One region of the Planococcus sp. BI3 genome, then DNA from elsewhere that is predicted to be linked to it. Evidence: riboswitches for the same ligand, from Rfam matches in the RefSeq annotation. Region 1 holds a riboswitch; each other region holds the start of a gene.

Region 1 (6,073 bases):
GGGAATGTGTTCAAGCGGTTTGAATGAGCCGGAACGGTCGTCGTCGTATTCAAGGAAGAAGCCGTCCACTTTTTCTTTTGCGAACATCGTCGGTGCGATCAAGGCGTAGCTGCCTTCAAAAGCCCATTTCGACTTGTAGTTTCCACGGCATAGGTGGGTCGTTACTGTCAGATCAGCTGGCTTTCCTTCAAGCGCCCCATTGGTTACGCGCAATGCCAAATCAATCAAATAGTCGCGGTCGTGATCGCCTTCGCTGAATGGAATCTCCGGCGAAGAAAGGCCGGCGATATAAACGTCGTCGATCTGCAGGTAACGGACGCCTGCCTGATAGAACACCTGAAACGCATCCCGATACACTTGGATGATGGCTTGTGCATATTCTTCAATATCCGGGTAAATCGAATTGTCGCGGATGCCGGCGTTGAAAAATTGGTTGGGACTTGGAATCGTTAACTTCGGAACTGCTCTGCCATCAACGATTTCCTTCAGTTCAAGGAAATCCTGGATAAAGGGATGATCGTCATTAAACGAGATTTTACCGATATTCCGGACATCATAGCGCTCAGTTTCCTCGCCGGCAAATTGATAACCGGATTCCGGCACATAACCTTCGAAGCCATTGATATGCTCCATGAAATCCAAATGCCACCATGAACGCCTGAACTCACCGTCTGTGACGGCTTTTAAGCCAACTTCAATCTGCTTCTCGACGATATGTTTGATTTCCTTCGTTTCGATTTCCCGCAATTGTTCTGCTGAAAGCGTCCCGGCTTTGTAATCTGCTCTTGCTTTATGTAAGGAAGCCGGCCGCAGCAGGCTTCCAACGTGATCTGCCTTGAATGGTGCTGTAATCGTTTGAGTCGTTGTCATATGATTTTTCCTTCTTTCTCTCTAAGGATTTTGATCTAGTTGGCGATGCTCAAGCCGTTGCGGCGGGCCACCTGGGCCAGCGCCTGTGTAAGATCCTGCACCAGGTCATCGGGATGCTCAAGGCCGACGGAATAACGCAGCAAGCCATCCGTGATGCCGCGTTTCTCACGTTCCTCTACAGGCATAGAGCCATGGGACATGGTGGCTGGATACGACAAGATCGACTCGACAGCGCCTAGGCTGACCGCAAATACCGGAATCCGCAGATGCTCCACAAAGACACGGGCTGACTTTTTATCCTTTAGACGGAAAGACAGGACGGCGCCTGCGCTTTTGGCCTGGCGTTCGTGGATCGGGTTGCCAGGGTGGAATGAAAATCCTGGATAGTATACTTCTTCGATCAATGGGTGATTGTGCAGATATTCAGCGATGGTACGGGCCGATTCGGATGACTGGCCGAGACGGGCGCCTAAAGTTTTGATGCCCTGGATCAATAGGTAGGAGTCCTGTGCGCCCAATACCGAACCGAATGTGTTTTGAATAAAGCCGAGGCGGTTTCCAAGCTCGTCGTCTTTTGTGACGGCAAGACCTGCCACAACATCGCTATGTCCCGACAGGAATTTCGTCGCGCTGTGAAGGACGATGTCCGCGCCGAGCGCCAAAGGGTTCTGGTAAAGCGGCGTCATGAATGTATTGTCGACGAAAGTCAGACAGCCATTGGCTTTCGCCAGTTTTGCTGCAATCTCGATATCTGTAATGTTCATTGTCGGATTCGAAGGTGTTTCCAAGTAGACCACTTTTGTATTCGGCTGGATTGCATTGGCCATTTCATTCAAGTCGGTCATATTGACGAAAGTGTATTCGATATTGAATTTATCCAAAACCTCTGTGATGAAACGGTAAGTTCCTCCGTAGACATCTTCTGACACCAAAACATGGTCGCCTGAAGACAAGAGCATGAAAGCGGAAGAGATGGCGGCCATCCCTGATGAAAAGGCGAATCCACGTTTGCCGCCTTCCAAATTAGCGATGGTTTCCTCTAATGCCAGGCGCGTTGGATTTCCAGAGCGGCTGTATTCAAAGGGCCCGAATGAATCCAGGCTTTTCTGGTGGAATGTTGAGGATAAGTAAATGGGTACGTTGACAGCCCCCGTCAATGGATCAACTCCGGTAGAGTGAATAAACTTGGTTTCTATGCGATCAGTCATATTCAACAACCTCCTTCTTCAATTTCGAAAATGCTTGTGTCAAATCAGCGATTAAATCTTCAGCGAGTTCAACACCGACCGAGAATCGCAATAGCCGGTTGCAGACGCCGCGTTTGGTGCGTTCTTCAAAGGGAATATCTGCGTGGGTCTGGGTGGCAGGGTAAGTGATGAAGCTTTCGACTCCGCCTAAGCTCTCGGCAAAGGTGATGAGCTCGATATTTTCCAGGAAAGGCCCGACCCATTCCTCTTCTTGCAGACGGAACGACAACATGCCGCCTTTTCCTGGATACAAAACGTCCGAAATCTCTGATTGCTGCAACAGGAATTCTGCGATGGCTTTTGCATTCGCTTCATGCTGCCGCATGCGAAGCGGCAGGGTTTTTAATCCACGTACCAATAACCAGGAGTCGAAAGGTGACAATACGGCACCCACCGAGTTATGGAAGAATGACAGCCTTTCACAGATGCTTTCACCTTTTGCGGCAACCAGTCCGGCAAGCACATCGTTGTGTCCGCCGATGTATTTAGTGGCGCTGTGGATAACGATATCTGCTCCCAGTTCGATTGGCTGCTGGAAGAACGGCGTCAAGAATGTATTATCGACAATCAATAAAAGGTTATGCTTTTTTGCTAATGCCGCATAAGCGATAAGATCAATTTCCTGCATGAGCGGATTGGTCGGCGTTTCAATAAAGAGCGCCCGTGTATTCAATGTTATTTTTTCTTCTGTATCCTGTACATCTTTGAATTCGGCATATTTGGGGTGGATATTATAGGCGGATGCGAAATGGTCCAGCAGGCGATAGGTTCCGCCATAAATATCTTCCGGCACCAATATTTCGTCGCCTGGACGGAACAGCGACAAAACCAGTTGGATGGCAGCCATTCCAGAGCTGCAGGCAAATGCGGCATCTGCACCTTCCAGTTCTGCAAAGCCTTCTTCAAGGACGGAACGTGTCGGGTTTTTTGTTCGGGTGTAATCGTAGCCGGTCGATTGCCCAAGTCCCTGATGCTCATAGGCCGTTGATAAGTAGATGGGCGGGTTTACCGCTCCTGTAGCAGCGTCGCTGCGATTGCCTATTTGAACCAATAAAGTTTCCAAGCTATGTTTTGTCATTCCACTCATCCTCTCAACAATAAAACAGGGGCTTTTCTTCAATAAAGAAGAAAGCCCCTGACTAGAAACGCATTCTTCTCATCTGTTAGGCGCAGCCTATTGGAATTAGCACCGTGTCGTCAGACTGGTTGCTGAGACTTCACAGGGCCAAATCCCTCCGTCTCTCTAGATAAGAAATATCTTATTAAGTTTAGGTTCTAAGTTAATCTTGTTTCTGTTTCGATGTTTCTAATCTTAAATCATTTAACAGAGGAAAGCAAGGGGTGAATTTTAAATAGTTGAAATAGAAAGAAAACATAAGGCGTATTGATGAATTTGTATTTGTGCATCAGTGATGGGCATTTGCGCTTTTCTTTGTCTAGGCTCCAGCGCCTAGCTCTTCGGGTCATAAGTCAACCCAGCGGCGCGGCAAAAAACGCCACTCTGCTGTTCTGCCTTATGCCTTTCAGAGCTGAACAGGCGCTTGCGCTTTTCGTGTTGTCCAGCTCCAGCGATCAGACCCTCGGGATCATAAGTCCCGTTGGCTGTCGGGTCTAAGACGATCGCTTGCGCTTTTCTTATTGTCCAGCTCCAGCGCCTAGCTCTTCGGATCATAAGTCAACCCAGCGGCGTGGCAAAAAACGCCACTCTGCTGTTCTGCCTTATGCCTTTCAGAGCTGAACAGGCGCTTCCGCTTTTCTTTGATGAGCAGAAAAAAGGAAGTTTTTATGAAACATCGCTACAATGGAAAGGATAGGAGTGGAAGTAGACATGGCAATTAAGAAATTCGAAAATATACCATTGGCTGTGCTAGATTTGGCACCAATTAATGAAGGTTCAGAAACCGCACAGGCCTTTAAGAATAGCGTGGAGTTGGCACAGCATGTAGAGAAGTTAGGGTTCAACCGTTACTGGTTGGCTGAGCATCATAATATGCCGGGCATCGGCAGCTCGGCGACATCGGTTCTTATCGGCCACATTGCAGGCGCGACAGAGTCCATTCGTGTAGGTTCTGGCGGCATCATGCTGCCGAACCATTCACCGCTTGTTATCGCTGAACAATTTGGTACGCTCGAAACCATTTATCCGGGACGCATTGATTTAGGATTAGGCCGTGCACCAGGCAGTGATCAGGCAACCGCCCATGCGCTGCGACGAAACTTGCAGAGCAGTGGAGATGATTTCCCGCAGCAGGTGGCAGAGCTGGAAAATTACTTCTCGGAAAATCCGGTCGGGCGTGTACGGGCTTATCCCGGCACCAACCTGAAGATTCCGCTTTGGCTATTAGGATCAAGTGGATTCAGTGCTCAGCTTGCGGCACTCAAAGGTCTGCCATTTTCTTTCGCCAGCCATTTTGCGCCGGATTACATGATGCAGGCGCTTCAATTGTATCATCAGAACTTCAAACCGTCTCCGGCTTTGGCAGCGCCTTACGCGATGCTGGGCGTCAATATCATTGTGGCAGAAACACAGGAGCGCGCTGAATGGCTTGCGACTTCTTCTCAGCAGCAGATGTTTTCGTTGATGAGAGGAGAGCCGACGACCTTCCAGGCACCGATTGATGTTCTCGAGGAGGTTTGGACGGATCGTGAAATTGCGATTTTCCGTGACAAGTTGGATTCTGAATCTATGATTGTCGGCACACCTGATGTCGTCAAACAAAAACTGAAAAACTTCATCCAAAAAACGAGAGCCAACGAAGTCATCGTCAACTCGCCGATCTTCCATCAGGAAGATCGCCTGCGGTCGTATGATTACGTGGCAGAAATGATGGACTAAGCAAAAACCCCGTTCTGTGAACGGGGTTTTGTTGCATAAAAAATCACCTCCCCAATAAGGAGAGGTGATCATCCGGCGTCAGTGAAGGTCTTTCGCCTTGTCTTCTTCACGCTGCCGCTCTTTTGGAATCTCGTCTTCTTCATAGGCTGCATAATCAGGTGAACCTTCGCCAATCATATTCAGAACCGCATTGAAATCGTCATCTAAACGACGTTCAGCTTCTCGTGGATCGAGTACTTTGCGTTCCATTATGAACAACCTCCTTGTTTCATAATCAGCAGCCATATGACAATGAAGGCGGAGTCCTATCTCACTTACAGTATACAGATTATTCTGTTAAATAGAAAGGGAAGTAGCTTAGGATTTTACTGGTCTATTTCGAAGAAATCCATAAGAAAAAGACCATCAGCAATCGGGAATTCCGGCAGGTTGCTGGAATCGGTTCACTGTGGATTGCTTTGAAATTTTTAGTGGGCACAAAAATGTCCCATCAAGGCAGTTTTAAAGACGGCCACTCCGACATTCTGGAAGCATTTTAGCGCGCAGACAGTATTGTGCCGAGTTTGGACCGTATTTTTTATTCTGCCCAACTTGGACCGTAAGCTCTATTACTGGAATAAAAAAAATCTTCTTTTCAAATAAAATCCCAAAAAAGCCTTGGCCCACAAGCTGCTTTCTGAGAAAACTGCATACAAAGCAAAAACCGCTGGAGAAAATCATTGATTTTTCTCCAGCGGTTTTATTTTAGGGATTTATGGGACAGCTCCGTTTTTTTGCTTATCATTGCTGATTGATTTCTGCATTTAGAATCATAGATTCAAAGAACAGGGAAGGCGAGGTTTCATTCCATTCCAGCGAAGTCAGGTCTGCCGTCCGTTTATCGATGGAGCCATAAGCAAGCTCTGTTCGCGGATCATCCGTCAATTCGAGCTTGACGTACGGCCCATCAGGTGTCAGCCAGTTTAACTGGGACAGGCGGTTTTCAAGTGAAAATTGGATCCACTCGTCTTCAGCTTCTTCTGTTTCGAACAAAGGATCCTGTGCGGCCATCAGCCAGGTCTGGCTTGAATGTTTAGGCGGCAGCCACAGGTTTTTCGACAGCACCCCTTCTTCCAAGGTG
Region 2 (6,073 bases), 1.5 Mb from region 1:
CAACCGTATTTTCGAAGGAACCAACGAAATCAACCGCTTGCTTGTACCAGGAACGCTATTGCGCAAAGCAATGAAAGGCGAGTTGCCTTTATTGCAGCATGCACAGAAGCTTCAGGAAGAATTGTTGATGATGATGCCTGAAGAAGTGGGGACAGAAGCGTTGGCTCAGGAGAAATACCTGGTGAAGAATGCGAAGAAAATCGCATTGCTTGCAACTGGCCTTGCAGCTCAGACTTACGGCACGAAACTGGAAGCGGAGCAGGAAGTACTTGTCAACATCGCGGACATCGTCAGCAACGTCTTTGCAATGGAATCAGTAGTCTTGCGTACAGAAAAAGCAATTGCTGCGTCAGGTGAAGAAAAAGCCAAGCAAAAACTTCTATATACGCAGATTTATTGCCAGGAAGCATTCGATCAAATCGAAAAGGATGCGAAAGAAACATTGATCGCTGCCATCGAAGGCGACAACCAGCGCATGATGCTTTCAGCATTGCGCAAACTGACTCGTTCAACACCTTACAACGTGATTGCGAAAAAACGCGAAGCGGCTGTCAAGCTGATCGATGTCGAAAAATACATCGTTTAATGGATAATGGAAAACAGGCAAGCCCAGGTCTACCGGGTTTGCCTGTTTTTTTATTCGTCGACCAGAAGCTTTCTTTTTGGTAAGCTTAGAAAAAAAGGAGGCAGAAACGTGATTACTTATTATGGATACCCGAAATGTACAACATGCCGGAAAGCAAAAAGCTGGCTCGACAAAAATAACGTGGAATATAATGAAATACATATTGCAGAAAACCCGCCGACAAAAGAACAATTAGCTGAAATCTATGGGGCGAGTGGTTTGGAATTGAAGAAGTTCTTCAATACGAGCGGTCTTGTTTACCGTTCACTTGGATTAAAAGAGAAGCTGTCGAACATGACGGAAGAACAGCAATTGGAGCTTTTGGCTTCAGATGGCATGCTGATCAAACGGCCTCTGGCGTGGGACGGCAAAACGGTGACGCTCGGTTTTAAAGAAGCGGATTATCAAAACAGCTGGCTGTAAGAAATCGGCGTCATCTTGTATTTCGCAGCTGTTTATGTCAAACTGAATTTGAATAGACTACATAATTTGGAGGGGTCAAGATGAGCACACCAGCAGAACTTCGTTATTCAAAAGAACATGAATGGGTCAAGATCGAAGAGGGCAATGCGCGTATCGGAATTACTCATTTCGCACAGGCTGAATTGGGGGATATCGTTTTCGTCGAACTTCCACAGGTTGGAGACGAACTGAAAAAAGATCAACCTTTTGGCAGCGTTGAATCCGTTAAGACGGTTTCGGAATTGTATGCGCCAATCAGCGGAAAAGTAGTTGAAGTCAATTCTGAGCTTGAAGACAGCCCGGAATTCGTCAACGAGTCACCTTACGAGCAGGCTTGGATGGTGGTTATCGAAGCTCCTTCTGAAGAAGAAGTCAGTGCATTGATGACGGCAGACCAATACAAAGAAATGATCAACGAGTAAACTTCGGAAAGCGCCTGCATGTTGGCGCTTTTTTTTTATAGGTGCACGTTTCAGCTTGAAAGAAGCGCAGCCATTGACTTGCAGAAACGTGTTTTTGCAGGACCATCTTGTGGAATACAAAACTAGAAAGGGCATTTGTCCGGCTTGTAATAGATGACATCTTTTCTTATACTATTTTCGATGGGGTGAGTGTTTATGGGAAAGGTGATTGTGGTGGAAGGGATCAGCGACAAGTCGAGGATTGCACCGCTCATTGCAGAACCCGTGACGATTCTTTGCACAAATGGTACAGTAAGTGCATCGCGACTTGAAGAATTATTGCTGCCATACGAAGGCCAGGACATCATCATATTAGTGGATGCAGACCCTTCAGGAGAAAAATTGCGGAAGCTGGTCAAACGCGAGTTCCCCGAAGCCCGGCATTTCTATGTCAACCGGAGCTATAAGGAAGTCGCAAAAACACCGCTCCGCATTCTGATGGATGTGCTGATCGCTGCGAATGTCCAGGTCAATAAGCTATTGATAGAGGGATGAAGAAGATGAAGGAATGGACTCATAAAGAATGGACCAAAGAAAAGAATACCAAACACATCACGGCCTTTTATTTGTACACGCCTATGTGTGGGACCTGTCAGGTGGCATCCAAAATGTTGTCTGTCGTTACAGAGCTGTTGCCGGATCTTCAAATCGGCAAAGCAAACTTGAATTACGTCCAGGAAATCGCCGGCCTGTATGAAGTGGAGAGTGTGCCGTGTCTGTTGATTACGGAGGATGGCAAACTAAAAGAAAAAATTTATGCCTTCAAATCGGTGCCTTATTTATATGGCAAGTTGAAATCTGTTGACGAATATAGCCGGTCGTGGTAAATTAAATTTCTGATAAGAAAAGAACAAGCACCATTTAATTGGAGTAAGCCTTGGAATTGACCTATAAGTTCAAACTTTCTTATGCTTTCAATTAATTTCATATCGAAACTCTTATTAAGAGTGGTGGAGGGAAGTGCCCTATGAAGCCCGGCAACCGTCATGAAAATGAAATGGTGCCAAATCACACGAAGCGAAAGCTTTGGAAGATGAGAGATTGGTTTCCGTATAATATACGTTTGCCCTTCTGCTCAGTTATGCGCGGAAGGGCTTTTTATTTTTAGGATTCAGGGGTGTTCAGAGAATGATTGAGTTAAAGAAAGTGACAAAAATATTCGATACAGGGAAAGCAGTTCTTACAGCTGTTGACCAGGTTGATTTATCCATTGCCGATGGAGAAATATTCGGCATCATCGGATATAGTGGAGCCGGTAAAAGCACATTGATCCGTTTGTTGAATGGGTTGGAAAAGCCGACTTCAGGTACGGTAGAAATTAATGGCAAGGTGATTACGTCCATTAAAGGCGCAGAATTGCGGAAGGCCCGTCAAAAGGTCAGCATGATATTCCAGCATTTCAACCTGCTGTGGTCCCGTACAGTCACAGAAAATATCGAATTTCCGCTTGAAATTGCCGGCGTGTCGAAACAACAGCGCGGTAAACGGGTTCAGGAACTGATTGAACTGGTCGGCTTGACCGGCCGTGAACATGCTTATCCATCCGAGCTTTCAGGAGGGCAGAAACAACGTGTCGGCATCGCCCGGGCGCTGGCAAACGATCCGGAAGTGCTGTTATGCGATGAAGCGACATCAGCTCTTGATCCGGAAACTACAGACGCCATTTTGGATCTGCTGGTGGATATCAACAAGCGATTGGGATTGACGATTGTCTTGATCACGCATGAAATGCACGTCATTCGAAAGATTTGCCACCGTGTGGCCGTCATGGAAGGCGGGCGGGTCGTTGAACTGGGTGATGTCCTGGAGGTTTTCCAATCGCCAAAAGAGGAGATCACTAAACGTTTTGTCGCACAGGTGACCGCCAGTGGTGATTCGCAGGAAACCATCAAAAATCTTCGGGAGTTATATCCGACAGGCGAATTGGTGAAGTTGATTTTTGTTGGTGAGCAAACCGAACAGCCAATCCTGACGAAATTGATCCGCAGCCATGCTGTGGAGGTCAATATTGTCCAAGGGAATATATCACATACCCAACGGGGGGCCTATGGAACATTGATTCTCCAGTTGAAAGGTTCTCCTGGAGAAATCGAAGAAGCACTGGCATTTCTTCGTTTAGAAGATGTTCAAGCGGAGGTGATGCACAATGATTGATTCTTTATTCCCGAATGTAGACTGGGACAATATGTGGGAAGCCACACTTGAAACACTCTATATGACGGCATTATCAACAGTATTTACGTTCGTTATCGGATTAGCCCTCGGCATCCTGTTGTTTTTGACGGCACCGAAACAATTATGGGCCAACAAAGTGGTCAATTGGCTGACAGGAGCATTCGTCAATATTTTCCGTTCGATTCCTTTTATTATCCTGATCATTCTTTTGATCCCGTTTACTCTATTCCTGATGGGCTCGATCCGGGGTCCTAACGCGGCATTGCCGGCATTGATCATCGGCTCGGCTCCATTTTACGCACGGATGGTTCTCATTGCATTGAAGGAAATCGACAAAGGCGTCCTTGAAGCAGCTCGGTCGATGGGCGCGACGACCGGCACTATCATCTGGAAGGTGCTGTTGCCTGAATCGAAACCGGCGTTGATTTCCGGTATCACGGTGACAGCCATTGCACTCGTCGGCTATACGGCCATGGCCGGCATCATAGGCGCTGGCGGCCTTGGGACATTGGCTTTCCTGGACGGCTTTCAACGCAGCCGTGAAGACGTTACATTGATGGCGACGATCTTGATCTTGATCATCGTCTTTATCATTCAATATATCGGGGATATAGTCACCACAAAAGCAGACAAACGGTAATAGCGGATTTTCCGTACTATATAAAACACATCATAAGGGAGAGATTGAACATGAAGAAATTTGTAGCAGGAACAGCATTAACGGCTTTGGTACTTGCAGGATGCGGCAATGGCGGGGCTAGTGAAGAAGAGTCTCAGACTTTGCGCGTAGGGGCTTCCAATGTGCCGCACGCTGAAATTTTAGAGCAGGCAAAGCCATTGCTTGAAGAACAGGGCATTACACTTGAAATCGAAACTTATCAGGATTACATCCTGCCGAATGAAGATTTAGAGTCTGGTGAAATCGACGCTAACTACTTCCAACACGTTCCTTATTTAGCATCACAAGTAGCAGATCATGGCTATGAATTTGAAAACGCTGGCGGCATCCACATCGAACCGATCGGTGTTTATTCACAGGATTACGCTTCTCTTGATGAACTTCCAGAAGGCGGAACCATCCTGATGAGCAACTCGGTAGCAGACCACGGCCGTATTTTATCTTTGCTTGAAGCTGAAGGCCTGATCACATTGGCAGAAGGCGTCGATAAGACGGCTGCTGAAGTGAGCGATGTTGTAGAAAATCCGAAAGATCTCCAGTTTGATGCTGATTATGAAGCAGCCTTGCTGGTTCAGATGTATGAAGCAGGAGAAGGCGATGCGGTTCTGATCAACTCGAACTACGCAATTGATGCAGGCATCAGCCCATTGGAAGATTCGATTGCACTTGAGTCTTCAGATTCACCGTATGTAAACATTATTGCCGTACGTGCTGGTGATGAAGAAAATGAAAACATTACAGCATTGGTGGAAGTGTTGAAATCTCAGGAAATCCAGGATTTCATCTTGGAAGAGTGGGGCGGTTCAGTAGTACCAGTAGACTGACGCAAAAAAAAAAAGCATCCTTTTGGGTGCTTTTTTATTTTGTCCAAATAAATAAAATATTTCGCGTTTTTTTGTATACCTTACATTTGATGAAGGTCTGTGCTACTTTGGATAATATAAAAGAAGCATTTGTTCATATGAGGGGGACACATTCATGAAATTCAATTTTGGTTTATTGCCGCGGATTGTCGTCGCAATTATTTTAGGGGTGCTTATTGGCTTGGTGGCTCCAGAAGATGTGGTGCGTGTATTTGCAACCTTTACATCAATTTTCGGCAACTTTTTAAACTTTGTCGTGCCGCTGATCATTCTTGGATTTATTGCGCCAGGAATCGCGAAATTAGGAAAAGGCTCCGGAAAACTATTGGGCATGGCTACCGGAGTTGCCTACGCCTCTACCGTTACAGCCGGGGTTTTAGCGTTCTTCGTTGCAACAACGGTTTTGCCTAATTTTATGCAGGGAGGATCTTTGAGCAGCATGGAAGATCCGGAAACTGCTTTGGCAGCCAGTTTCATTGCACTTGAATTTCCACCTGTTTTTGGCGTAATGTCAGCTTTAATCCTGGCTTTTCTGTTGGGTATCGGGATGGCATCAACAGGCAGCAAGACCATGTTGTCGTTTTTTGATGAATTTCAGGCGATTATCGAAAAAACAATTTCTTATATCATCATTCCTCTTTTGCCATTTCATATCTTTGGTATTTTTGCCAATATGGCATATGGCGGAGCGGTATTTGAAATCTTATCATTATTTGCCATCGTCTTTGTGATGATCATCATCCTTCACTGGACTATGCTTTTACTGCAATATTCTGCAGCAGGGGCGTTAAAGGGAAGAAATCCATTC
Region 3 (6,073 bases), 1.8 Mb from region 1:
GGGGACGCATGGTTTCATCGTATTGCAATGCTTCTATACCGGACACGACATGGCCGTGCTCGACAGGATCCGGCTTTCTTGGCGCCAGACCTTCCATCGCTTCACGCACTGCCTTGATGTGCGCAGGGGTTGTTCCGCAACATCCGCCCACTACATTCAACCAGCCTTTATCCGCAAAGCCCCGCAGTTTTTTCGCTAACGATTCTGGTGTTTCGTGGTAATGCCCATCTTCGTCCGGCAAGCCGGCGTTCGGGTAACAGCTGACATAGCCGTCCGACAGCTCAGACAGCGAACGGATATGGTCCGTCATGAATTCCGGTCCCGTTGCACAGTTCAAACCGACCGACAGGGGTTTAACATGTTCAATCGAGATGTAGAATGCTTCGATGCTTTGGCCGGCAAGTGTTGTGCCCATCGGTTCGATGGTTCCGGACACCATGATCGGCAATTCGATCCCGGTTTCTTCAAAAGCTTTTTTGATGCCGATCGTTGCAGCTTTGACATTCAGCATATCCTGGCTTGTCTCCAGCAGGATTAAATCTGCGCCGCCTTCAATCAATGCCTCGGCCTGTACATAAAAGTTTTCCAGCATTTCATCAAATGTTGCGCCCCCGGTTACCGACAGGGTTTTTGTCGTCGGCCCGATAGCCCCTGCCACAAAACGCGGCCATTCCGGTGTTGAAAAAGCGGCTGCCGCCTTTTTGGCGATTTCCACTCCGCGCCGGTTGATTTCTGCTGCCTGGTCGCCAATGCCATACTCATCCAAGACGATCGGCGTGCCGCCAAAGGTATTGGTGCAGAGAATATCAGCTCCGGCTTCCAGATAGGCGGTATGGATGTCTTCAATGACATCCGGACGGACAATATTCAAGTATTCATTGCAACCGTCAAACTCTTCGCCCCCGAAGTCTTCTGGGGAAAGGTCGACGTTTTGGATCATGGTTCCCATGGCTCCGTCGATGATCAATATTCTTTTTTCAAGCTGCTGTTCAATAAGATGTTTGGGCATGGCTGGCATCTCTCTCTTTCTGTTGATCTAGTTGTCTGATGTAATGAATCAATTCCACGGTCATATCGTAACGGACAAATGGCGTGATCAAGTAGATGCCATGGAACAGCTCCGCCGCCGTATCAATCAATTCTTTCGCAATCTGGATGCCTTCTGCGGTTGCGCGCTCTTTGTCTTCACCGCATGCGCGCATGCGTTCCAGTGCATCTTCCGACAGCTTGATGCCCGGCACTTCATTGTGCAGGAACTCTGCACTGCGGATGCTGGTCAACGGCATTACGCCAATAAAGATCGGCGTTTCCAGGTGTTTGGTCGCTTCGTGGATTTCTACGATTTTCTCTTTTGTGTAAACCGGCTGCGAAATGAAATAATCCGCACCGCTTTCAATTTTCTTATCAAGTCTTGCCACTGCCCGGTCCAGTACACGGACATTCGGGTTGAATGCCGCCGCTACCGAGAAGTTGGCTTTTTTCCGCAAAGGCTTGCCGGAAAATGAAATGCCTTCATTGAGCTTTTTGATCAGCTGGATCAATTCCATGCTCGACACGTCATAGACGCTGGTCGCTCCCGGGAAATCACCGACTTTGGTCGGATCGCCCGTCACGGCGAGTATATCATGGATTCCGAGCGCATCGAGCCCCATCAAATGCGATTGCAGGCCAATCAGGTTGCGGTCGCGGCAGGTGATGTGGGCAAGCGCCCGAATGTCTTGCTTATGTTTGAGGATCGATCCCATCGCCATATTGCTGATGCGCGGCGATGCCAGCGAATTGTCCGCCATCGTGATGGCGTCCACCCCGGCATCATTCAAAGCGGCCGAGCCCTCCAGGAATTTGGTGGTATCCAGGTGGCGCGGCGTATCCAACTCCACGATGATGGTCCGTTCCGTTTTAGCTTTTTCATGGAGCGGCTTAACTTCCAGCACTTCCGCTTCACGGATGACAATCGGTTTTCTTTTGGTGACTTCCTTATGGACGATCGGCGGCAAATTGCCGAGATGCTTTTTCACCGCTTCAATATGCTTCGGCGTTGTGCCGCAGCAGCCACCGATCAAACGGACGCCTTCTTCTCTCAATAGCAAAGCAGCGCGTCCGAAATAATCCGCTTCCGATTCATAAACAATCCGGCCATCTTCCACATCCAGCAGGCTGGCGTTCGGATAAGCTGACAGAAATGCTTTTTCAGGCAAGGTGACTTCTTCAAAAGCCTGGATGGTATGGTGCGGGCCAAGACGGCAGTTGACGCCGACAATATCGGCTCCAAGCGCCTCCAGTTGATGCAGGGCATCGTTCAACGACATACCGTTTTGCAGGATGCCCGGCTCATGCATGGACACTTGGGCGATCAATGGCGTGTCAGTCATCCCTTTCAGGTGCTTGACTGTCGCCGCCAACTCTTCGAAATCGTAATAGGTTTCCAAAAGCAGGCCGTCCGGATCACCCGACAGCAGATGGTTTGCCTGCTGGTCGACCATCGCAATGATTTCCTGCAATGTGGCGTCGCTTTTACGGATTCCCCGGATTCCGCCGATGGTTCCGAACACAAATTGCCCGCCTGGTGCCGCCGCCCGTTTAGCGATTCCAATAGCCGCTCTGTTGATATCCGCGACCTGTTCTTCCAATCCGTAACGGGCCAGTTTTGCCGCATTTGCTCCATATGTGTTGGTCTGGATGATATCGGCTCCCGCTTTGATGTAATCCTGGTGGATCTTCTCGATCACTTCCGGACGCTGCAGATTCAACTCCTCGTTGCAATACTCAATGCCGTACGAATACAGCAAGGTTCCCATGGCACCGTCCGCCGTCAAAATCCGATTTTTTAATTCGTCTAATAAACCCATCTGCTCAACCTCCCATATATACAAAAAAAGCCTTCATGAAAAAGAAGGCTTTACGATATCAAACTCGTTCCTTTTCATCTGTCAGACAATTGCTTGCCTGCTGGATTTAGCACCTGACCTTTCGGCTGGTTGCTGAAGCTTCATCGGGCCAGTCCCTCAACTTCTCTTGATAAGAATTCACTATTCAGTTTTAAGTATTCTAGATATGGTACCTGTATCTAGGGAACAGGTCAACCCAATCTGTCGAAAAACAATGAAATTTCTGTGATTTTTTTCACAATGTATCATTCAGACCTAAAAACAGCTGTCGAATAACAGCTCAGCGACTTCCGGCAATGCTCCTGCGAAGAAAGTTAATTGCGGGGATTTAGTGTTGCCTCATCAGGATTGAGCGATTCCACTTGGCTCCACTTTAGCTTCAACTTCCAGAACTGCTACATATTTCGCAATGGTTTCATAATGAGTCTTTTTTGAAAAGCGCTGATAGTCGGCAATGATGTAGAATTCTTTTTTTGCACGTGTCACTGCAACATTGAGCAGATTGGGTTTTGCGCAGGACCATTGAGCAGCTCCGTCACTGTCTGCATCTGTCCCCGCTACAAAATAAACGATTTCTGCTTCTTTTCCTTGGAAAGTATGGACCGTTCCGATGGATTTATTGGTCCAGTCGGTGATTTTTTTGGGATCAATCGCCAATGATTGCAATTTTTTGCGGACAGCCGCTTGCAAGCCTGCTTTAACCGCAGTGAACGGTGTAATAACAAAGACATCAGGCTCTTTGCTTTCTGCTGACCAGTGTTTGGCAATCAATTCGGCAATCAAGTCTCCCTGCTCTCTGACGTATTGGCGATTCACAGCCTTACCTGCACAGTTATACCAGGCAACTTTTCCGGTTCTTTCATCAGCCAAGACCATTTTCCCTTCATAAGCGATTTCATTGGCGATCGAGAACATCGGATCCAGGCAACGGCGATGCACCCATAGCGGTGTTCCGATCCATTCTCCGCCCATCTTCCAGGTACCTCTCGGATTTGCTCGATCTGCTAAACTTTGAACAGAAGCACTAATACCGATAAAATCTTCCTCCAACTGATAATGTTTGCGAATATCCGTTAAAATCGTCTGATCTATTGTCACCACCGGCTCAATTTGAATCGGATCTCCGACCACTATGGCTTTTCGTGATCTCCACAAAGCACCCGCTGCCTGTTGGGGACTCGCCTGCCCCGCTTCATCAATGAATAGGTATTGAATAAAATCTTTGTCTATTCCACGATACATCGATGAAAAGCTTGCGAAAGTCGTACTCACGACCGGTGTGATCAAATGAATGACGTTCCACATATTTTTGAGGTAACGGACGTGATCTTCATCATTCAGATTCAATTTATCCCGCGACATCAATAGGCGCAATGCAACGGTTACCGTTTCTTTATTGAATGCCAGAAATAGCTTATGCAGTTCCATTGCTTTCAAGAACAATAAGCCGCGTTCGAAATTCAGCTCATCCGTCAGCCAAATTGTCTCCCGCTGGCGTTTTTCATAAGCTTCTGTATGGTTCTGCCAATATTCTGCAGTTGGCAGAACCAGTCTCTGCTTATCATAATCTGCCAGTTTCTTGAGAAAGGATTGCTGCCGTTCTTCAAGCTGCTGTTGTTCCCCTTGCAATTCCTTTTGCTGTTGTTGAATCGTGAATTGTCTAGAATGCAGTATTTTTAATTCATTGAGGCATTCAGCTAGCTCTTTTTTGATCTCATCTTTTTTCACGTCTTTTTTGCCGAGCACCTTTTGGAAAAGCGGAAGATTGGGAGAAACCGCCAACTCACTTTCCGTCAGCTCCCGTTTGATTTCCAATTGCTTAATGTTTTCTGCTGCAGTAAGTTCTTCATGCTTGTTTTCATCAAACTTCGCTTTGAGCTCCAACACTCTCTTTTGAGTTGTTTCAAATTGGTTGAACTGCTCAGCCACTTCTTGCAACTTCGCCTTTTTTTCTTCAATTGACGCATGCAGATCCTTGAATTCTTTTACCGCCTGTTGCCAGTCTTTCGCGCTGCTTTCAGCGGCAGTCTTCTGCAGTTGGCTGATCAGTCTGTCCGAATCGTCCTTCGATCCCATGAGCGCTTTACTGAAATCAGAAATATTTTTTCCTTTGCCAAGCGCTCCCGAGAACAGTCCCCAAGCTCCCTCATCTTTACCCAGCATTTTTTCGGCAGTCTCCGGAAAAAATGCCAATTCGGCGGCTTTTTCTGCATAGGCCTTTTCATATTCTGGAAAATCACTTTTGTTCTCTTTGGATGGAGGGCGAATTGCTTCTTTTTCCTGCGGCAGTTCTTTCGAGATATTTTCAACCGCGCCGTTATTGCTTGATGCGATCACCATGGAGAACTTCGTCAGTTCTTCATTCAAGATGGAAATGGAGAACGGGTAGGAATTGCCATCAAACTTAATACTTTTTTCAAATGTGAAAGCCTGTTTCGGATCATGGAATTTCGCCATTTTCAGAGCCCGATTAACCACAACATTTGCGAAAATTTCTTTCAGCAAGGTGGTCTTTCCAGTGCCCGGCGGTCCGTTGACCGAATCGATTGCCTGCCCATTATTCATGATTTGATTGACAGCCACTTGCTGCATCAATGACAACCGATGTTCCACCGGTGACATCCATCTACCCACCGGCAAGAATTTCGGTTGCAGTGTATGTTCAATGTATTCGCGGTTTTCATCTATGTCCATTTTTTTATCGGTGCCTTCAATAAACTGGTGGAGTGTGTCATTGCTGCCTTTTTCAAGAATCTGCTGCAAATCCTTCAAGTAAAAACTGTTAAAGTTCATTTTACTTTTTAAGCTTTTGATTTTTTGAACTTCTGTTTCTATGTAAAAATAATTCGTACTTTCCATTTCACCAAAGTGATTGCTGTAAATCCCCTGCACTTCGCGCAAGGAGTGTTCATTGATTCCATTTAGAAATGAGGCTTCTGTCCGCTCTTTAAACAAGCTCATTTGAGACTCGTAATCGGCCATAAACGAATCGTAATCCACAGCTGCGCTGTCTTTTAATTTTTTTATGAGAAACATCACAAAGGGAACGAATAGCGAGTCAGCGATGTAGTTGCCCTTGCCATCTACAGAAAAAACAAAGCTGAATAGCATGGATGAATCTTCATTAATGATTTCCTCAGTGCTTTTAAAATGATCGCGCAGGAATCGAACCAACTTGCTTTGCT
Region 4 (6,073 bases), 1.8 Mb from region 1:
CGTTATTGCGGTGGACGGCCATGACACCTGCATCATAACGTGAACGGAATTGGGATTGCTTGATGGTCTTCGACAGCAGCGACGATTCATGGGAAACCACAGCTTCTGCAAGCTGCGTATTGCCGTTTTTCAGATCATCCAATTGAAGATCGGTTCCGGTCTTTAACGTCAGCCCTTTTCTTTTTTGCAGGTCTGCGATGGTGGAAATAAGTCCTGTAAAAATCAGCCGGTCTCCGGACTGGATGACGGTTTTGGAACTGACCGATGAAATCCGTGTTTGATCCCGAATGATTTCAATCAAGTACAGTCCTTTCAAATCGCGGAGCTTAGCCGCCTCAACCGTTTGGTTGGTATGTGGAAATGTCTCTTCCACGATCATTTCAGCGATGTATTTCCGGGAATCTTCAGCAACCTGCTTGCTGAACCCTTTATTTTCAGGCAACAGCATATTTCCTACAGTAAAGAGATAAATCAAGCCGACAATCGTGATGGGAATTCCGACTATCGCCAACTGGAACAAGGAAAATCCAGGAAGCCCATAATCGATCAGCATGCCGTGGACCACCAGATTGGTGGAAGTTCCCATCAACGTGATGGTGCCTCCTAAAATCGTTACATACGATAAAGGAATCAACACCTTGGATGGTGCAATGTTCCGTTCTTCACACCATTTCTTCAATAGCGGCGTCAATGTCACAACGATAGGCGTATTGTTCAAGAAAGCCGAAAACAGCGGAAGCGGAAGAAAAATACGGAACAATGAACCCTTCAAGCTTTTGCCCTTGTTCAGCCAGCCAATCATCATCTGGTCGATCAGGCCATGTTTTTGTACGGTCCCGACAACGATGAACAATAAAGCAATGGTCAGCATTCCCGGATTGGAAAAGCCGCGCAATGCTTCTTCTGTCGTTAAAATCCCTGACAGCAGCAAAACCACCAATGCCGAGAAGACAATCATATCCGGACGGGCAACTTCAAACAGCAAGGCACTGACCATTCCAACGATGACAATTAGCACAAAAATCATTTCGACTGACATGGGCAACCATCCTTCAACTTAGTTACTTATTACGGTCTCCCGCAAGCCTTTGATGAGCACATCGGCCACTTCCGGACGGGAAAATTGTTTCGGGGGCTTCTCCCCGTTGCGAAGCAATTCACGCACTTTCGTGCCGCTCAAATGGACATGATTTTCTGCCGTATGCGGGCAGGTTTTCGCTGTTGCCATGTTTTCGCATGTATTGCAGTAGAACGAATGCTCGAACTTGAAAATCTGGATGCCCAGTTCATCTTCAAACTGGCTGATGAATTCCTGTGCTTCGTAGGTGCCATAATAATCGCCGACGCCTGCGTGGTCGCGGCCGACGATGAAATGCGTGCAGCCGTAATTTTTGCGGACGATGGCATGGAGCACCGCTTCTTTCGGTCCCGCGTAACGCATTGCCGCAGGATAGATGGCTAGGCGCGCACGGTCTGCAGGATAATAATGCTTCAAAATGACCTGGTAGCTTTCCATCCGCACAGCTGCTGAAATGTCATCGGATTTTGTTTCGCCCACCAGTGGGTTCAACAATAAGCCATCGACTACTTCCAATGCTGCTTTCTGAATGTATTCATGCGCGCGGTGCACCGGGTTGCGCGTCTGGAAACCGACAATCGTCTTCCACCCAAGATCTTTGAATAGCTGGCGCGTTTCTAACGGGTCCAGATGGAACTCCTCAAATTCGCTATGGTCCGGACGATTCAATAACGTGATCGGACCTGCCAGGTAAATATCACCGCGTTCGTATAGTTTTTTCACGCCTGCATGCGCTTCTTCTGTGGTCCCATAAATTTTTTCCGCTTCCAACCCTTTGTCGTAAGCGTATTTTTCCGTCAGTTGGAGCGTTCCGTAAATGACATCGTCTTCGCCTTTCAGCGCAATTTCGTCGCCGACCTGGTAGCTGGCTGCTTCTTCTTTGGTGACTGACAGTGTAATCGGCACACTCCACACCGTGCCGTTGCTGAGGCGCGATGTATGGACGACACTTTCGTAATCTTGTTGTCCAAGGAAACCGGTCAGCGGGCTGAAACCGCCGATGCCGATCAATTCCAAATCCGAAATCGCCCAATCTGATATGAATAAAGAAGAAAGCGTTTCTGCATTCTTTAATGCCGTTTCTCTTTCCGTGCCGGTCACCTGTCTGTTTACCAAATCTCCACCGTGTGCTTTACTCGTCATGTCATTACCTCCAAGGTTAGTTTTGAATTCTGCTGTCCATTTCGAAAGGGTTCTTAAACCAAATTTCCAAGGCGTTCAGACAAAAAGAAAAGGACCCTCTTCGCTAAGAAGAAGGTCCGGAAAAACAAACAATCTTCTTATCTTCTAGGCTAAGGAAAGCCTATTGGAGTTAGCACCGTTTCCTTAAAGGAGGGTTGCTGAGACATCAAAGGGCCAATCCCTCCGTCTCTCTTGATAAGAACGCGTATTCAATTTTTGAGCTGAATTGTTTGAAATATTTGATTTCACAAAGTATATAATAGACTATTCCGAGTGTCAAACTATGTTTTAGATTTTTTTTAGGTTTCTTTCCAGGAAAGCTGTCCTGCCAGAGGCTAGGGCAAGTAAAATTATTTGGATTGTTTGCTGAATGGTTGCTATTCAACGCAGATAGGAATATTTTTGATAGTATGAAGAGAGTTGAGGAGGCGGAGAAGATGACGGTGGTTCCCATCATGATTGAATTGGCAGAGAAAAAAGTGATTGTAGTGGGCGGCGGACGCATCGCTAAGCGAAAGCTGGACGCTTTATTGGACAGCGGAGCTTTGCTGACGGTAATCAGTCCGGCAGTGCTGCCAGAAATAGCCGGTTGGGCTGAAGAAGGAAGAATTAGATGGAAGCAAAAAAAATTCGACCTGAAAGAGGTCGAAGAGGCTTTCATGATGGTCATCGCTACCGACGATCCAGCTGTTAACGAGGCTGCCAAAAAAGCTGCACCTCCGCATTGTTTGGTGAATGCCTCCACTGCGGCAGAGTCTGGAAACATCCATTTCCCCGCCCATTTGAAAAGAGGCAAATTGAGCATCGCGATTGCAACGAACGGTGCCAGTCCCATGCTTGCTAAAAAAATCAAGCAGGATCTGCAGACCCAATTTGATGAACGCTACGAACAATATCTGGAATTTCTTTTTGAAGCCAGGCAGCTCTTGAAGCAAAGCGCGCTTTCCAAAAGCGCGAAAGAAGAATGCTTGCACGGCTTTTTGACTGAATCATTTTTGCAGGGGGAGGTCCAACAAGAGACACTCCGTGAATTGCGGCTGTTTGCCGACAAGGACAGCGATAACCAGCCGGATTAGAACCAAAAACTAAAGCTGTGGACTTCCTGGATGCTGGCTGAACCCTTAGTCATTCCCGGCTCCATAAATCTCCATACCCGTATGAAAACCATCAGCAATGACGGTGTCTCTCATGTTCTCGACCGTCACGGGAATCGGCTCCAACAGGATGGAAGGCACATCGATCTTGCCATTGTTAACATATTTAACAGTCGTGACATCTTCCCCCTCCGCCATTCTGACTGCCAAGGCAGCAGCTTGCTCCGTCAAAGTCTGAATGGGCTTATAGACCGTCATCGTCTGGGTGCCATTGACAACACGTTGTGCAGCAGCAAGTTCTGCATCCTGTCCCGCTACTGGGATTTTACCCGCTAATCCTTGTGCTTCTAAAGCTTGAATAACGCCTCCGGCAGTCGCATCATTGGCAGCGATGACCGCATCAATTTGATTGCCATTGGCTGCCAGTGCCTCCGTCATATTGAGAAAAGCCTTCTCGGGTGACCAATCTTCTGTCCATTGGTCATAAACGACTTTAATGTCTCCACGGTCAATGGCCGGCTGAAGTACATTGAATACGCCTTTTTTTATCAGATGAACATTATTGTCCGTCGTTGCCCCTCCGATATAGACGTAATTCCCTTTGGGCACCAACTCTAAAATTGCCTCCGCCTGCATTTCCCCCACCCGCTCGTTATCAAATGATACATAGAGATCGATATCCGCATTTTTCACCAGGCGGTCGTAGGCAATTACCTTAATGCCGGCACGATGCGCTTTATGGACAATAGCAGCTGTGGCTTCCGCATTATGCGGAACAATGACCAATAGGTCGATGCCTTGCTGGATCAACGTTTCAGCCTGGGTGAGCTGCAGTGCATCATTCCCATTGGCGGCCACAATCTCCACTTCTGCGCCCAAATCCTCTACGGCTTTCTTAAATAGCGCTTGGTCTTTCAACCAGCGTTCTTCCTTCAGCGTATCCATGGAAAATCCGATTTTGATGGGCTCCTTGCTTTCTGTATACTGTTTTTTTTCAGGCACTGCTTTGCCCACCGATTCGTCAGGTGCACAGGCTCCAAAAAACAGGCTGATGAATAAGACCAGCAATAGTTGAATTCTTTTATTCTTCACGCTGATCTTTCCTTTCCGTCAACAGCGTTCTGCGGTATTCCTTTGGAGATACATCGTTCATCTTCTTAAAGACCTTGCTGAAATAATTCGGCTCATGATAGCCAATTTCAAAGGCAATTTCCTTTAGGCTTTTCTTTGGATCACCCAATAGCTTTTTTGCTTTGTTTATTCGGCACGAGGTCAGAAAATCGATATAGTTGAAACCCAGTTTTTCTTTGAACATCTTGCTGAGGTAGATAGGGCTCAACTCTACTTTCTGGGCCAATGCATCCAATGAAATGTCTTCATGGGAATGATCCATGATGTATTGCTTGATCTGATGGATTTTATCCACTTCCAGACGGTCATAATGTTTCATATAGACCCACTTCAACCGCTCGATCACCTGAAGGGTTTCACTGTGCAGCTGCCGATGATCTTTGGCTTGAATCGTATAATAAGGATTAGGCGCGTCAATGCCCATTTCTCCCATGACTCGTGCAGTAATCCACAAAAATTCAAGTGTCCGCTGTTGTGTCCAAAGGATATTTGCGCCTTCCTGCTCGAAACGTCGGATTAGGTCCACCACCAATCGATCAATCGATTCCCATTCCCCTAAACGAATAAAATCGAATAGCTTTTTCTCCTGCCGCTTAACAAATGCAGCATCCCCCGCTTTTTCAAGGGACGGGACATCAGATGAAAATCGGTATCTGGAAGGCAGCGACAGATCCATTGTTGCAATAAGGGATTTCTGATAAGAATTCCTGATATCCTCCAACGACTCACAGACCGGTCCTACACCGACAAACCACCCTTCCTGATGGCTTCCCGAAATGGACAGGATGGCTTTTACCAATGAAATTGCCTGGGATCGAAAAGATCTTTCCTGGTCCCGAAAAACGATGATGGGCAATTGACGGCCATACAATGCCCCAATCCATGCATTTTCAGTCTTGCGGATTTCCGCTTTTAATTGTGGATATAATTTTTCCGAGCCTTCCGGCACCAGAACCGTCATGACGAATTTTTCGTCAGTTGCCGGAATTTCCAGCATATCAACCAGCAATTCAATATGGACATCATGAACATGATCAAACAGCAATTGGGTCACGATATCTGTTTCCACGATTGCCAGGGCTTTATGAAAATCTTCCCGCTGCTGATGCTGGACTATTGAGAGCTGTTCTTTTTGTACCTGCTGTTCCAGCAGTTTGGCGACAGTCGCCACAATTTCGCTGGCTTTGCTCGGCTTCAGCAAATAGTCTTTGACACCTAACTTAATCGCCTGACGGGCATAATCAAAGGTCTCAAAAGCAGTGACCATGACAAATTGAATCTCCCGATCCATTTCCTGAATCTTCTCTATCGCTTCTAAACCTGTCATGCCCGGCATCATGATGTCCATGAACACCCAGTCAGGTTTCCAGATTTCCGCCAAGTCAATCGCTGCTTTTCCGTTTTTTGCCTGCTTGATATCGAACTCCTTGTAGGCGCGCTCCAAAATAGCTTGCATACCGTCTCGTTCAGTCGGTTCATCGTCTACTATCAATAGCTTGATCATCGTTAACCGCCCCCTTGACTTTCGGTAGTTTCAAGATGACTTTGGTTCCTCGGCCTACTTCGCTTTCAATCGCCACCACATCTT

The links. Region 1 has a riboswitch for S-adenosylmethionine ahead of AC1MEO_RS18680 (methionine biosynthesis PLP-dependent protein). Riboswitches for the same ligand answer to the same signal wherever they lie in the genome.
Region 2: it holds a riboswitch for S-adenosylmethionine, as region 1 does, so the genes downstream of both, AC1MEO_RS06960 (methionine ABC transporter ATP-binding protein) here and AC1MEO_RS18680 (methionine biosynthesis PLP-dependent protein) in region 1, are expected to answer to the same signal.
Region 3: it holds a riboswitch for S-adenosylmethionine, as region 1 does, so the genes downstream of both, AC1MEO_RS10090 (bifunctional homocysteine S-methyltransferase/methylenetetrahydrofolate reductase) here and AC1MEO_RS18680 (methionine biosynthesis PLP-dependent protein) in region 1, are expected to answer to the same signal.
Region 4: it holds a riboswitch for S-adenosylmethionine, as region 1 does, so the genes downstream of both, sat (sulfate adenylyltransferase) here and AC1MEO_RS18680 (methionine biosynthesis PLP-dependent protein) in region 1, are expected to answer to the same signal.

Annotation. Positions count from the first base shown of each region.
Region 1 covers NZ_CM155266.1:3,799,101-3,805,173, forward strand. The annotation lists gene AC1MEO_RS18670 (5-methyltetrahydropteroyltriglutamate--homocysteine S-methyltransferase) at 1-870, opposite strand, end outside; gene AC1MEO_RS18675 (aminotransferase class I/II-fold pyridoxal phosphate-dependent enzyme) at 906-2,078, opposite strand; gene AC1MEO_RS18680 (methionine biosynthesis PLP-dependent protein) at 2,071-3,195, opposite strand; SAM riboswitch class I at 3,271-3,371, opposite strand; gene AC1MEO_RS18685 (LLM class flavin-dependent oxidoreductase) at 3,946-4,953, shown strand; gene AC1MEO_RS18690 (hypothetical protein) at 5,032-5,202, opposite strand; gene AC1MEO_RS18695 (hypothetical protein) at 5,734-6,073, opposite strand, start outside.
Region 2 covers NZ_CM155266.1:1,363,819-1,369,891, reverse strand. The annotation lists gene AC1MEO_RS06985 (acyl-CoA dehydrogenase family protein) at 1-586, shown strand, start outside; gene AC1MEO_RS06980 (arsenate reductase family protein) at 695-1,048, shown strand; gene gcvH (glycine cleavage system protein GcvH) at 1,129-1,509, shown strand; gene AC1MEO_RS06970 (toprim domain-containing protein) at 1,705-2,043, shown strand; gene AC1MEO_RS06965 (thioredoxin family protein) at 2,049-2,375, shown strand; SAM riboswitch class I at 2,484-2,588, shown strand; gene AC1MEO_RS06960 (methionine ABC transporter ATP-binding protein) at 2,677-3,702, shown strand; gene AC1MEO_RS06955 (methionine ABC transporter permease) at 3,695-4,363, shown strand; gene AC1MEO_RS06950 (MetQ/NlpA family ABC transporter substrate-binding protein) at 4,414-5,226, shown strand; gene AC1MEO_RS06945 (dicarboxylate/amino acid:cation symporter) at 5,381-6,073, shown strand, end outside.
Region 3 covers NZ_CM155266.1:2,026,379-2,032,451, forward strand. The annotation lists gene metH (methionine synthase) at 1-1,009, opposite strand, end outside; gene AC1MEO_RS10090 (bifunctional homocysteine S-methyltransferase/methylenetetrahydrofolate reductase) at 990-2,849, opposite strand; SAM riboswitch class I at 2,921-3,025, opposite strand; gene AC1MEO_RS10095 (DEAD/DEAH box helicase) at 3,231-6,073, opposite strand, start outside.
Region 4 covers NZ_CM155266.1:2,048,745-2,054,817, forward strand. The annotation lists gene AC1MEO_RS10175 (SLC13 family permease) at 1-1,039, opposite strand, end outside; gene sat (sulfate adenylyltransferase) at 1,058-2,221, opposite strand; SAM riboswitch class I at 2,356-2,462, opposite strand; gene AC1MEO_RS10185 (NAD(P)-binding protein) at 2,698-3,336, shown strand; gene xylF (D-xylose ABC transporter substrate-binding protein) at 3,382-4,446, opposite strand; gene AC1MEO_RS10195 (response regulator) at 4,436-5,989, opposite strand; gene AC1MEO_RS10200 (sensor histidine kinase) at 5,961-6,073, opposite strand, start outside.